4 regions of the Streptomyces sp. NBC_00258 genome follow, and region 2 is predicted to be linked to each of the others. Evidence: riboswitches for the same ligand, from Rfam matches in the RefSeq annotation. Region 2 holds a riboswitch; each other region holds the start of a gene.
What was found. A riboswitch is a leader RNA that binds a small molecule or an ion and turns the genes downstream of it on or off. The one in region 2 is predicted to bind cyclic di-AMP.
Positions count from the first base shown of each region.

Region 1: it holds a riboswitch for cyclic di-AMP, as region 2 does, so the genes downstream of both, OG718_RS26960 (M23 family metallopeptidase) here and OG718_RS23955 (transglycosylase family protein) in region 2, are expected to answer to the same signal.
Region 3: it holds a riboswitch for cyclic di-AMP, as region 2 does, so the genes downstream of both, OG718_RS44310 (C40 family peptidase) here and OG718_RS23955 (transglycosylase family protein) in region 2, are expected to answer to the same signal.
Region 4: it holds a riboswitch for cyclic di-AMP, as region 2 does, so the genes downstream of both, OG718_RS12515 (LysM peptidoglycan-binding domain-containing M23 family metallopeptidase) here and OG718_RS23955 (transglycosylase family protein) in region 2, are expected to answer to the same signal.

Region 1 covers NZ_CP108081.1:6,078,400-6,081,455, forward strand. The annotation lists gene OG718_RS26955 (aldo/keto reductase) at 1-158, opposite strand, end outside; gene OG718_RS26960 (M23 family metallopeptidase) at 255-1,304, opposite strand; cyclic di-AMP (ydaO/yuaA leader) riboswitch at 1,316-1,473, opposite strand; gene OG718_RS26965 (PP2C family protein-serine/threonine phosphatase) at 1,780-2,886, opposite strand; tRNA gene OG718_RS26970 (tRNA-Met) at 3,029-3,056, opposite strand, start outside.
Region 2 covers NZ_CP108081.1:5,409,431-5,412,486, reverse strand. The annotation lists gene OG718_RS23960 (LysM peptidoglycan-binding domain-containing protein) at 1-503, shown strand, start outside; cyclic di-AMP (ydaO/yuaA leader) riboswitch at 729-899, shown strand; gene OG718_RS23955 (transglycosylase family protein) at 904-1,605, shown strand; gene eno (phosphopyruvate hydratase) at 2,070-3,056, shown strand, end outside.
Region 3 covers NZ_CP108081.1:9,953,943-9,956,998, forward strand. The annotation lists gene OG718_RS44300 (ATP-binding protein) at 258-701, shown strand; gene OG718_RS44305 (DUF6328 family protein) at 736-1,221, opposite strand; gene OG718_RS44310 (C40 family peptidase) at 1,312-1,785, opposite strand; cyclic di-AMP (ydaO/yuaA leader) riboswitch at 1,789-1,922, opposite strand; gene OG718_RS44315 (hypothetical protein) at 2,338-2,646, opposite strand; gene OG718_RS44320 (ATP-dependent Clp protease proteolytic subunit) at 2,654-3,056, opposite strand, start outside.
Region 4 covers NZ_CP108081.1:2,755,193-2,758,248, forward strand. The annotation lists gene OG718_RS12510 (DUF6250 domain-containing protein) at 1-337, opposite strand, end outside; gene OG718_RS12515 (LysM peptidoglycan-binding domain-containing M23 family metallopeptidase) at 534-1,454, opposite strand; cyclic di-AMP (ydaO/yuaA leader) riboswitch at 1,457-1,623, opposite strand; gene OG718_RS12520 (alpha-galactosidase) at 1,919-3,056, opposite strand, start outside.

The sequences.
Region 1 (3,056 bases), 670 kb from region 2:
GTGTCGGCGGTGTCGACGAAGTTCCCGCCCGCGGCGGTGTACGCGTCGAGCACGGCGAAGGACCGCGCCGCGTCGGCGGTCCAGCCGAAGACGTTGCCGCCGAGGGAGAGCGGGAAGACGTCGAGATCGGACGAACCCAGCTTGCGGAGAGAGGTCATGGATGGGTCAACGGCCGTACCGGACGGCCGTATTCCGCACCCAGGACCCCTCAGGCCCGCCCAACGGGTCGGGCCCGCTTACGGGGTGAGCCCGCCTTACGGGGTGAGCCCCTTGCCCCGCAGCCAGGCCATCGGGTCGATGCCGTCGCCACCGCTGGTGTGGACCTCGAGGTGGAGGTGCGCCCCGGTGACGTTGCCGGTCGCGCCCACGCGGCCGATGATGTCGCCGGTGTTCACCTTCTGCCCGACGCTGACACCGATCGACGACTGGTGCGCGTACCAGACCTCCGTACCGTCATCGAGTTCGAGGACCGTGCGGTAGCCGTACGAGCCGTTCCAGCCGGCTTCCTTGATCGTGCCGCTGTGAACGGCCTTGATCGGGGTACCCGTGGGAGCGGCGAAGTCCAGACCCGTGTGCTGACCGGACGACCACAGCGCACCGGACTGCCCGAAGGTCGAGGTGATCGTGTACGAGGAGGTGGGCAGCGTGAACTGCTTGGCGAGTTCGGCGAGGCGCGCGGCCTCGGCCTTCTCCTTGGCCTCCTGGTCCGCCTTCTTCTTGGCGGCGGCGACCTTGGCCTCGGCGGCGTCCCGCTCCTTGGCGGCCAGCGTGGCGGCCTTCTTCGCGGCGGCGGACTCGGCGGCCTCCTGGGCCTCGCGGTCCACCTGGTCCTGCTGCTGCTCGGCCTGGAGCATGATGCGGGCCCGCAGGGCCTCGCCCGCGTCCGAGTTGCCCTGCTCGGCGTCGGCGGTGGTGAGGCCGACGGCGGTGATCGGGGTGCTGGAGCCCTCGGGGGCGTCGTCGTCCGAGAACGGCGAGCCGACGTTCGGCAGGTCGGGGATCGAGATCGACACCGGAGGCTTGCCGGTCTGCGCGGTGGCCATGCCACCCGCACCGACGGCGGCTATGACACCGACGCCCAGAACGGTCGAGCTACGGGCGAGTCCTCCGCCGCGCTGCTTGGAGACGCGGTGCCTGCCGCGGACGGGAAGGACGGTCTCCGCGCTGGGATTCCAGACCTCCCACGTCTCCTCGTCCTTACGGGCGCCGTAGGCGAAGGTGTCGGGCTTCTTCTCACCCGAGGACTCACCCGTCAACTCATCCGGCACGAACGAGGGTGTGGGGGCAGACCGGTTGGACGCCACGTAGGCGCACTCCTTTCCTTCCTTCTCGCCTACCGGGTTAGCTGACGGGTTCGGAGCAGGAAGGTCTCCTACGCGCGTCAACCCGCGGTGCGCTACACCGCGAATGACGTGCGATTCACCCCAAGTGGTGGTTCCCCGGTTCCCTTGCGGGATTCGGCGCGTGCGCACGGAGCCGACTCTTGTGACGGCTGGGACGACCGCGCTGCGTTATCGAACGTTAATAGACCCGGGCACCGGATTCCAAGCTGTTCCTGATGATCGTTAAGGCTCTTGGCCTGGACTTTCAGGTCATGAGCGGGGTAAATCGGGCGAGTTGATCGCCATTCAGGTACGGGAGTCCTGTTGATGGTGCGTCAGTTGTTGAGCGGAGGGATTCCGTTCGACTACCAACGGTGATAAAGGTCGCCGCAAGAGCGATGTATCTCACGCCGGCCGCAATCGCGACTGCCGCCGTGCCCTCGCGACTGCCGTGCTTTCACGGCCGCCGCACCGCGAGCAGTGCCATGTCGTCGGTGGCACCGCCGCCCCCGGTGTGCCGCAGGACGTCGTCCAGTACCGCGGCGAGCAACGCGTCGGGCCCGGGAAAGCCCCGCCCGGACAGTCGCCGCGCCGGATCGAAGAAGACGCCTCGCCGGTCCCGCGCCTCGGACAGCCCGTCCGTGTGGAAGAGCAGCATGGCCCCGCCCGGGAACTCCTCCTCCTGCGCGCGGTCGGGCCAGGTCCCCAACTCCCCCGTCCCGAGCGGCAGCGCGGGCTCCGCCGCGGCGAGCGTGCGCACCTCCCCGTCGCCGTACAGCAGGAGGGGCCCGGGGTGGCCGCGGTTCACGAGGCGTACGACCGGGGTGCCGTGCGGGATCTCGGCGAGCACGGCGGTGGTGAAGTCCTCGACGAGCTCGATGGTGTCGCGCCGGACGCCCCCGCGCGCGAGCGCCCGCTCCAGCCGCTGGGCGACCGCCTCCAGGGTCGACTCCTGCTCGGCGGCCTCACGGAAGGCACCGATCAGCACGGCCACGACGGCGACCGCTCCCATGCCCTTGCCCCGTACGTCGCCCACGAGGAGCCGTACGCCGTGCGGGGTGTCCTGCACGGCGTACAGGTCGCCCCCGATGAACGCGCCCTCCTGAGCCGCCTCGTACCGTGCCGCGATCTCGAGGCCGCCGATCCGCGCCGCCGGTTCGGGCAGTACGGCCCACTGGGCGGCCTCCGCGATCTCGCGGGCGGTGGCGAGGCGCGCGTTGCCGCGGCCCACGAGCCGGTTGATGCCGACGGCGAGCACGGCGGCCGTGGCCACGGTGAGGACCTCGGTGGCCGCGCCCGCGTCGAAGGCGAACCTGAGGTGGACGAGGGCCATGCCCGCGGTCGCCAGGATTCCCGTCCACACCGTGGCGCCGAACGAGAAGAGGGATGCGGCGATGAGTGCTGCGGCCGTGAAGAAGGGAGCCGCGGTGAAGTCCTGCGGGGTGAGGAGGTCGTAGCAGACACCGGCGACGATCAGCAGCGCCGGCAGCGCGCGGACGAGGGTGCGCTGGTACGAGGCGGTCCTCTCCGCGGTCTCGACGCGCACCGGCTCCTGCTCCTCCACCTGTCCAGGCTTCCGGGAGCGGACGTGGCGGGCGAGCGGACGAGGACCGGGCGAGTGAAGGCACCTGGGGACATCAGAGGAAGTACCCGGGGAAACACCTGAGGCCGGAATCCTTGATCGGATTCCGGCCTCGGGCCTTCAGTAGCGGGGACAGGATTTGAACCTGCGAC
Region 2 (3,056 bases):
TGGGGGACAGCGGTGACGGGACGAAGTCCGACACTTCTGGTTCATCCGGTTCGCCCGACTCGTCCACCGGTAGTGGCGACAGCGCGGACTCACAGGATTCCGAAAGCTCCTCCGCGGACGCCACCGCAAAGAGTGACGACTCGGACAAGTCGTCCCAGAGTGGGGAGGCTTCGGCCGAGGCGAGCGAGGGTGCCGGGGCGGACGACACCGGCTCCGGCCGCCACCGCGGCGGCAGTGCCGACGAAGGCGCCACCGATTCCCGTGCGGACGACTCCGCCGGCAGGCACGCCTCGCGCAGCGACAGCGAGTCGCGCGTCGCCGCCGAGGGCTCGTACGCCGTGCGTTCCGGAGACAGTCTCTGGGGGATCGCCGACTCCCTTGACGTCAAGGGCGGATGGCGGGCGCTCTACGCCGAGAACAAGGAAGCCGTCGGTGACGACCCGGACTTCATCATCCCCGGTCAGAGCCTGGACGTGGACGGCCTGCAGACGGCGGACAAGTAGCGGTCCGCGCGGTGTGCCATGTGGTCATCAAGGCGTCGAATCGGGCGAAAAACAGCGGCAGTTCGCGCTGAATGTCCGATTTGGTGAAAGTGAGACATGGATCTCAAGAGCCTGATCGTCTTTGAAATTCGGCGGATCGCGTGTCTACGGTCGTGACCGCTCGCCACTGGTGAGCCCCGACGGTCGCAACGCCGAATCCTGCCAACGGCCGTACGGGAACAGTCGTCGCGTCAAGCGCCGTAGGCAGGAGCGGGGGACCCAAGGTAAGTGCCGGACCCGGTCGTTGAGGCCAGGTACGGCTTGGGGTTAAGCCGCGTGACAGCAGTGTCGCGCGGCCGGGCAACTCACTCGGCCCGAACCCGACAGCTCACCTCGCAGGCGTCGGTGAGGGGATCACTTCATGCTGCTTTCCGGCAAGGGCAAGCACCGCCGCCCGTCCAAGGCCACCCGTATCGCCACGCTCGCCGGTGTCACCACCGCGGCCGTCGCCGTCCCGCTGATGGGCGCCACGGGAGCCTCCGCCGCCACCGCCTCCGAGTGGGACGCCGTCGCACAGTGCGAGTCCGGCGGCAACTGGTCGATCAACACCGGCAACGGCTACTACGGCGGCCTGCAGTTCTCGGCCTCCACCTGGGCCGCGTACGGCGGCACGGCGTACGCCTCCACGGCCAACCAGGCCTCCAAGTCCCAGCAGATAGCCGTCGCCGAGAAGGTCCTCGCGGGCCAGGGCAAGGGTGCCTGGCCGAGCTGTGGCGTGGGCCTGTCCGGCGCCTCGACCGGTGGTGCCCCGGCTCCCTCGAACTCGGGCAACTCCGGCCAGAGCACCTCGCAGTCTCAGCAGCAGCAGAGCACCAAGTCCTCCGAGGAGCGCGCCTCGCGTTCCCAGGAGCGCTCGACCGCGAAGAAGACCGTCGAGACCCCGACCGGCAAGAAGGTCAAGAAGGGCGACGGCGAGTACAAGGTCGTCAAGGGTGACACCCTCAGCGAGATCGCCGAGAAGGAGAACGTCAAGGGCGGCTGGCAGAAGCTGTACAAGCTGAACGACGACATCGTCGACGACGCCGACTTCATCTTCCCGGGCCAGCAGCTGCACCTCAGCTGACACCCGTCGGCCGCGACCCCCACTTCGATTGCCCGGATGGCACGTCCTGGCCGAGGCCCCTGGCCGCTCAGCCTCGGCCTGATCCGGATCTCCGGATCAGCCGGCGTCCGCCCCGCAATCGAATCGCGGCTGAACCACAGCGTCCTCACATCCGTGTCCCCCATAGTGGAGGCCTCGTGAGGGCCACCCCCGTCCCCCACGGGCTCCCCGCACCGGTGCGTGTTCCCCCGTACGCACCGGGGCGGGGCTTTTTCGTTCCCGCGCTTCCCGTGTACTTCCTTCGCGCTTCCCTCTCGCTTTGTTCCGTTCGGAAACAATTTACTCTCGGTTCTGTCCAGGAGGCGGTCGAGGGCTGGCCGAACCCCGGCAGCCGGTTAGGCTCATGCCGCGGGGCCACCACAGGTCCGCACCCAACCGGGCCTTCGGCCCGGACAGCTTGCGTCACATCCCAGAAGGAGATGCTCGTGCCGTCCATCGACGTCGTCGTAGCCCGGGAAATCCTGGACTCCCGAGGCAACCCCACGGTCGAGGTCGAGGTCGGCCTCGACGACGGCAGCACGGGTCGTGCCGCCGTTCCGTCCGGCGCCTCCACCGGTGCCTTCGAGGCTGTTGAGCTCCGTGACGGAGACCCCAACCGCTACCTCGGCAAGGGTGTCGAGAAGGCCGTCCTCGCCGTCATCGAGCAGCTCGGCCCGGAGCTCGTCGGCTACGACGCCACCGAGCAGCGCCTCATCGACCAGGCCATGATCGACCTGGACGCCACCGACAACAAGGGCTCGCTCGGCGCCAACGCCATCCTCGGCGTCTCGCTCGCCGTCGCCCACGCCGCGTCCGAGGCGTCCGACCTCCCCCTCTTCCGCTACCTGGGCGGACCGAACGCGCACCTGCTGCCGGTCCCGATGATGAACATCCTCAACGGTGGGTCGCACGCCGACTCCAACGTCGACATCCAGGAGTTCATGATCGCCCCGATCGGCGCGGAGTCCTTCTCCGAGGCCGTGCGCTGGGGCGCCGAGGTCTACCACACCCTCAAGAAGGTCCTGAAGAGCCGCGGCCTGTCCACCGGCCTCGGCGACGAGGGCGGCTTCGCCCCGAACCTCGGCTCCAACCGCGAGGCGCTGGACCTGATCCTCGACGCGATCAAGGAGGCCGGTTACATCCCCGGCCAGCAGGTCGCCCTCGCGCTCGACGTCGCCGCCTCCGAGTTCTACAAGGACGGCAAGTACCTCTTCGAGGGCAAGGAGCGCTCCGCCGCCGAGATGACGGAGTACTACGAGGAGCTCGTCGCGGCCTACCCGCTCGTCTCCATCGAGGACCCGCTGTACGAGGACGACTGGGCCGGCTGGAACGTCATCACCGAGAAGCTGGGCGACAAGGTCCAGATCGTCGGCGACGACCTCTTCGTCACCAACCCGGAGCGCCTCGCCCGTGGCATCGAGGAGGGCTCCGCC
Region 3 (3,056 bases), 4.5 Mb from region 2:
CTCCTTCCGACCGTCGCGCCGGCGCTATATCGTCCGGCGTCACGCCGACCGTAGAGGACGAACCGGCCGCCCGCCCAAATACGGTCGGCCGTCGCAGAGTTCACCGCTTCGAGCGACAGATATATGCATATCTCGGTGGATCGGCACCGTGAACGCCGAGGTAGTGGCACTCTGGCGCAAGCACCAGTCCGGGACCGTACTCGAAGTCATCCGCTTCGTGTCGGACTCCGGTCCCGTGGGAAAGGGACGACCTCGCCATGGCAGACCACCAGGAAGCATCCGTCACTCTGCCGAGCGATCCCGCCTCGGTCTACGCCGCCCGCACGTACGTCACCGACGTGCTGGCCGAATGGGGACTTCCATCCGACACGGAGGCGGCCGACACGGTCCGGCTCATCGTCTCGGAGCTCGCGACCAACGCCGTACAGCACACGTTCGGGCAGTCGCCCACCTTCACGGTGGACATCGAACTCGACCGCGACGAACAACTGCGCATCGGCGTGACCGACAGCCACCCGCGCTTCCCGAAACGTCTGCCCGCGGCCGTCCAGCAGGACAACGGCCGCGGCATGGTGATCGTCCGCTGGCTGACGGTCGAGTGCGGCGGCAAGCTGACGGTCCGGCCCACCAGAGAGGGCGGCAAGACGGTCTCGATCATGCTGCCCTGGACGGCACCGGTACAGCCCGCGAGAGCCGACTGAGTGCCGTGCCCCACTGGTGGCGTGAAGGCGCCCGCTAGTCCTCGCCGGCGGAGCTCTGCATCAGGTGGGGGAGGAGCGCCCACAGCCCCGCGCAGACGACCAGCGTGGTCGCACCGGCCGCGATACCGCCCGCCCGGTTCGTCGCCACGTCCACGACGAGCAGGACCGAACCGGAGAGGGCGAACGCGAGCACGCCGAGTCCGATCTGGGCCAGGTGCGAGGAGGCGTTCACGACCTGCGGCTTGGCGCCCTGCTGGAAGAGCCGGCGATGGAGCGCGGCCGGGGCCGTGAAGAGCGCGGCGGCCAGCACCGAGAGCAGCAGCGTGACGACGTACGTGGCGCGCTGGAACGAGTCCAGGGAGGGGAAGCGCGGGGTGAACGCGAGGGTGAGCAGGAATGCGAAGAGGATCTGCACCCCGGTCTGCGTGACCCGCAGTTCCTGGAGCAGTTCGTTGAAGTTGCGGTCGGCGCGCTCGAGCCGGGTCTCGTTGCGCTCCTCGTGGTGATGAAGGTCGCCCATAGGTGAAGGAGTAACCACTCAGCCGCGAATATCACGCTCCGGGCCCCGGGAGGGGGCCGCGGCGATCACCGCGGCCACCTCCCGGGCGGGTCACCTGACCCGGCCGTACCAGACGCTCTTCGTCCAGATCTTCTGGAGCTTCACCACTTCCCCGGTCTTCGGGGAGTGCCAGATCCGTCCCTTCCCGGCGTAGATGCCGACGTGGTAGACGTTCCGGCCCGAGTGGAAGAAGACCAGGTCTCCCTGCTTGCGGTTCGAAGCGGAGACATGGTTCGTCTTGTTGTACTGCGCGGCGGCCGTACGCGGCAGGGACTTGCCCGCCTTCTTGAACGAGTAGAGCGTGAGGCCGGAGCAGTCGAAGCGCTTGGGCCCCACGGCTCCGTACTTGTACGGGGAGCCCTTCTTGGAGGCCGCCACCTGGAGTGCCTTCGTCGCGGGTGTGGCCGCTTCAGCGCCGGACGTGAATCCGGGGGCCACGATGCCGCCGCCGACAGCGGCGATGGTGAGAGCCGATGCGGTACCGGCCCTGCTGAACAGCGACGGGACACGATTGAGCGCAGTCATGCGCAACCCTTCGTCAGCCGCCTGTGAAGGATGACCTGTCGGATTCGGGCTGGCGAAGTTGCCCGGCCGCTGACGCGGCTTCACCCCAAGGGCTGCTCGGCCCGGTCATGGCGTGACCGTTCCGGCGACCCGTCGTGCCTGGGTCCTCCACTCCTGCCGATCCACTTCTGTCGACCGGTCATCCGGGCGGCGGCAGGACTCGGCGTCCGCCCGGATCGCCCCGCCGCTTGTGGCGGGGGCTTGTCGTCGGAAGGGATCTTGACGCACGGATGTCCCAAAAGCCGAGCGGAATCGGCGATTTGTGGGCTTACTCACCACTCACCCGTTCGGGTGGACAGCCTTTCCCACGGGAGGGCTCGAGGGGGTCGACGACCCTCGTACCAGCACCGGAACGTCTGATTCCGTACGGAGGCTACGCGGGTTGCGCAACTCCCACGGGCCTGTAAAAGCAGCTCTGACTACGCTGTTCGGTGGTACGCCTTTCGGTCCGTTTGAACCCTGACCCGGACGTCTCGTCAGATGCCTGCGTGACGCCGGGTCCGTGGCGGTACGTCAGCTGTCGGAGCGCGGCGGTAGCGCGATCCGGCCCGCTCGGCGCTCACCGTCGAGTACGCGCAGCGCCCGCGCCAGGGTCGGCGCGTGCACCTCGTGCTCGCCGCGCTGGTGCATCAGGGCCAGCGCGTCACGCAGCGCGGTGGCCCTGCCCACCAGGGCCTGGGCCGCGCGCAGCCCCCGGTAAGTGTCCCCGGAATGGGCCGGGTTGATCCGGCCGAGCAGGTCGACCACTTCGAGGTAACGGTCGATCAGCTCGGCCTCCGCGCGGGTCAGGGCCGGCAGCGGCGGCAACTCGGGTGGGAGCATCGGCCGCTCACCTCGCGCCGCGTGCGCTCTGGGTGGACTTCCGGCTCGAGACGATCCGGTCGATCAGTCCGTACTCCAGCGCCGCCTGCGCGTCCAGGATCTTGTCCCGCTCGATGTCCGCGCCGATCCGCTCCCGGCTCTGACCCGTGTGCCGGGCGAGCATCTCCTCCAGCTGCCCACGGGTACGCATCAACTCGTCGGCCTGAATGGCCAGGTCGGACGCCTGTCCCTGGACGGGCTCGGAGAACGACGGCTGGTGGATCAGCACGCGGGCGCCCGGCAGCGCGTGCCGCTTGCCCGGTGTGCCGGCCGCCAGCAGCACCGCCGCGGCCGACGCCGCCTGCCCCAGGCAGATGGTCTCCACCTCGCAGCTGACGAACTGCATCGTGTCGTAGACGGCCGTCATCGCA
Region 4 (3,056 bases), 2.7 Mb from region 2:
TCCAGAAGTTGTTGAGGTCCGACACCCGGTCGTTGGCACCGCCCGCCGAGACCGGCGTGGCGGTGTACTCCAGGACGTAGGGCCCTTGGAGCTTTCGCTTGAACCACACGGTCGCGCCGCTCGGCACGTCTATCTCCAGGACGCCCCGGGTCGCGGTGACGCTGCCGCCGTCCTGCAGCTCTGTCGCCCACTGGCCGAGGCCGTGGCGGAAGTCATCGCGGGCGACGATGCGCCCCGGACGGAGGCGCACCGCCGCACCCGCGGTCTGCCCGGGGACGAGCGCCGTGAGTGCGGCACCGGCGGCCAGGGCTCCGAACGCTCTGCGTGTGGTCGTCATGAGGATCTCCATGGCGTGAAGGCGCATAGAAAGCGCTTGTGGAGATCACTGTGTCGCGGCTTGCGCGCCCCTGTCGACCCATCTCCCGGCCATGCCACAGAACCGAAACACCGAAGGCCGGACCCCGGGGATCACAGGGTCCGGCCTTCGGAGACGAGCGGAGTGGTACGCCGCGCGGGGCGTGCCTGGCGTCGGGTCAGACGGAAACGCCCTTGCCACGCAGGTACGCCAGCGGGTCCACGTCCGAGCCGTAGTCCGGGGTGGTGCGGATCTCGAAGTGCAGGTGCGGGCCGGTGACGTTGCCCGTCGCGCCGGAGAGGCCGACCTGCTGGCCCTCGGCCACGGCCTGCCCGGCCGAGACGGAGAGGGAGGACAGGTGGGCGTACTGGGCGTAGTGGCCGTCGGCGAGCTGGATGACGACCTGGTTGCCGTACGCGCCGCCCCAGCCGGCCGAGACGACCGTGCCGGCGCCGACGGACTTGAGGGACGTGCCGGTCGGGACCACGAAGTCGACGCCGGTGTGGTAGCCGCTGGACCACATGCTGCCCGACATCTTGTACGGGGTGCCGACGCCCGCGCCCGCGACCGGCAGCGTGAAGCCGGCGGCACCGGCTTCGGACGCCGCCTTGGGAGCGGCGGCGGCCTTCGGGGCCGCGGCCTTCTTCGCGGAGGACTGGGTGGCCTTGGAGGCGCCGGAGTCGGAACTCGAAGTGGCGGCGGCCTTGCCGATCGACAGCTTCAGGCCCGGGTGGATGAGCGCCGGGTCACCACCGATCGCCTTGCGGTTGTCCTCGTACAGCTTCTTCCAGCCACCGCTGACGTCCTGCGTGTCGGCGATCCTCGACAGGGAGTCGCCCGCACGCACGGAATAGGTCTTGGCCGCGGCCTTCTTCGCCTCGGCCTTCTTGTCGGCGGCGGCAGGCGCCGATTCGGCGGCCTTGTTCGCGACATTCGAGACGCTCGCCACGGAATCCGCGGCGGACTGCGGAGTCGCGGCGTGCGCTCCGGTCGCGCCGAGCAGCGGAAGGGCGAGCGCCGCGCCGCCGGTTCCTGCGACGGCCATGGAGCGGGTGAAACGCTGGGACTTGGGACGGCGGTGCTTACCCTTCGCGGGCATGGCGAATTCCTCTCCGGCGCCTGCGAGGTGAGCTGTCGGGTGCGAGCTGGAGATGCCCGGCCGTGTTTGCGCACGACTTAACCCCTAGCCGTTCCGGAGACCGGAACAGGCGTTGTACCTGTGGGTCCCCCGCTCCTGCCGTGTACGGGTGGGTGAGCGGATTCCGGGCGGCGGCAGGATTGGGCGTCCGTCCGGATTGGTGGCGAACGTAAGCGACATGAAGACGCAGGAACAACCTTTGGGGTTTCCTGTGTGCCCCGTTCTCTTGATCCCTGACCGAAATGACGGTCACGCTGCGTAAATCAGGGATCTCCCCCGTTTGTTAAATCCCTGAAAACGCGGCTGAATTACGTGAACATGGCGACAGCGGACCGTCACGAATATGACGCTGCTCACGGAGGGCCGTTCCAGGAGCCTTTATTCCAGAGCGAGTTGGAACCAATGCTCCATTACGGACACAACAGTCACATGCGACGCAGTCGGAAAACTGCCGCATCAAGGTCACCTTGCAGTCCCGTCCGCAACCCGTGATGCAACAGCACCGCACCTCGGTGGACTTCGCCCGTTTCGAGGCATTCGTACGCCGCTGCCGGGTCGAGTCCGCGCAGCCGCACCGGCGCGACCGGCTCGCCGTAGTGCTGGGCCTGGAGCCAGGCGAGGACGACGACCTCGCCGTCACGCGTGTACTGCACGGCACTCAGGCCGCCCTCCGGAGCCCGCAGCCGATGGAGGTCCCCGCCCTGCACGACGGGCCGGATCTCCTTGTAGAGCTCCACCCACGTCCGCGCCTCGGCCAGTTCCTCGTCGCTCCACCGGGTCAGGTCGCCGCCGACACCGAGCACTCCGGCCATCGCGCTCACGAAGCGGAACCGCAGCGAACTGACGCGGCCGTTGAGCTGGACGTTCGGACTGTCGGTGACCCAGGCGGCCATGGTCCGCGCGGGATGCACCTGGCTGAAGCCGTGCTGGATGGCGAGCCGGTCGAGCGGGTCGGTGTTGTCCGAGGTCCACACCTGGTCCGTACGCGCCATGATCCCGAGGTCGATACGGCCGCCGCCGCCCGAGCAGGACTCGAAGGCGACACCCGGGTGGGCCGCCCGCAGCCGGTCCAGGAGCCGGTACAGGGCGTGCACGTGGTCCACCCAGAGCCGCTGCGGATAGGCCTCGCCGGGCCACCCCGCGTCGGTGAAGCAGCGGTTGAAGTCCCACTTCACATAGTCGATCGGCGCGCTGGAGAGCAGCGTGTCGAGCTGCTCCCACAGGTACTCCTGGACGTCTTCGCGGGCAAGGTTCAGAACGAGCTGATTGCGCAGCTCCGTCCTCTTTCGTCCCGGTTGGAACTGCACCCAGTCGGGGTGCGCGCGGTACAGCTCGCTGTCCGGGTTGACCATCTCGGGCTCGACCCAGATGCCGAACTGCATCCCGAGCGCGTGCACCTCGTCGGCGAGGGGCTTGAGGCCTGCCGGGAAGCGGTCGGGGTTGGGTGTCCAGTCGCCGAGCCCGGCCCGGTCGCTGGTGCGCGCCCCGAACCAGCCGTCGTCGACCACGAACAGCTCGACCCCCATCGCGGCGGCCCGCCGTGCCAGCGCCCCCTGCTGCTCC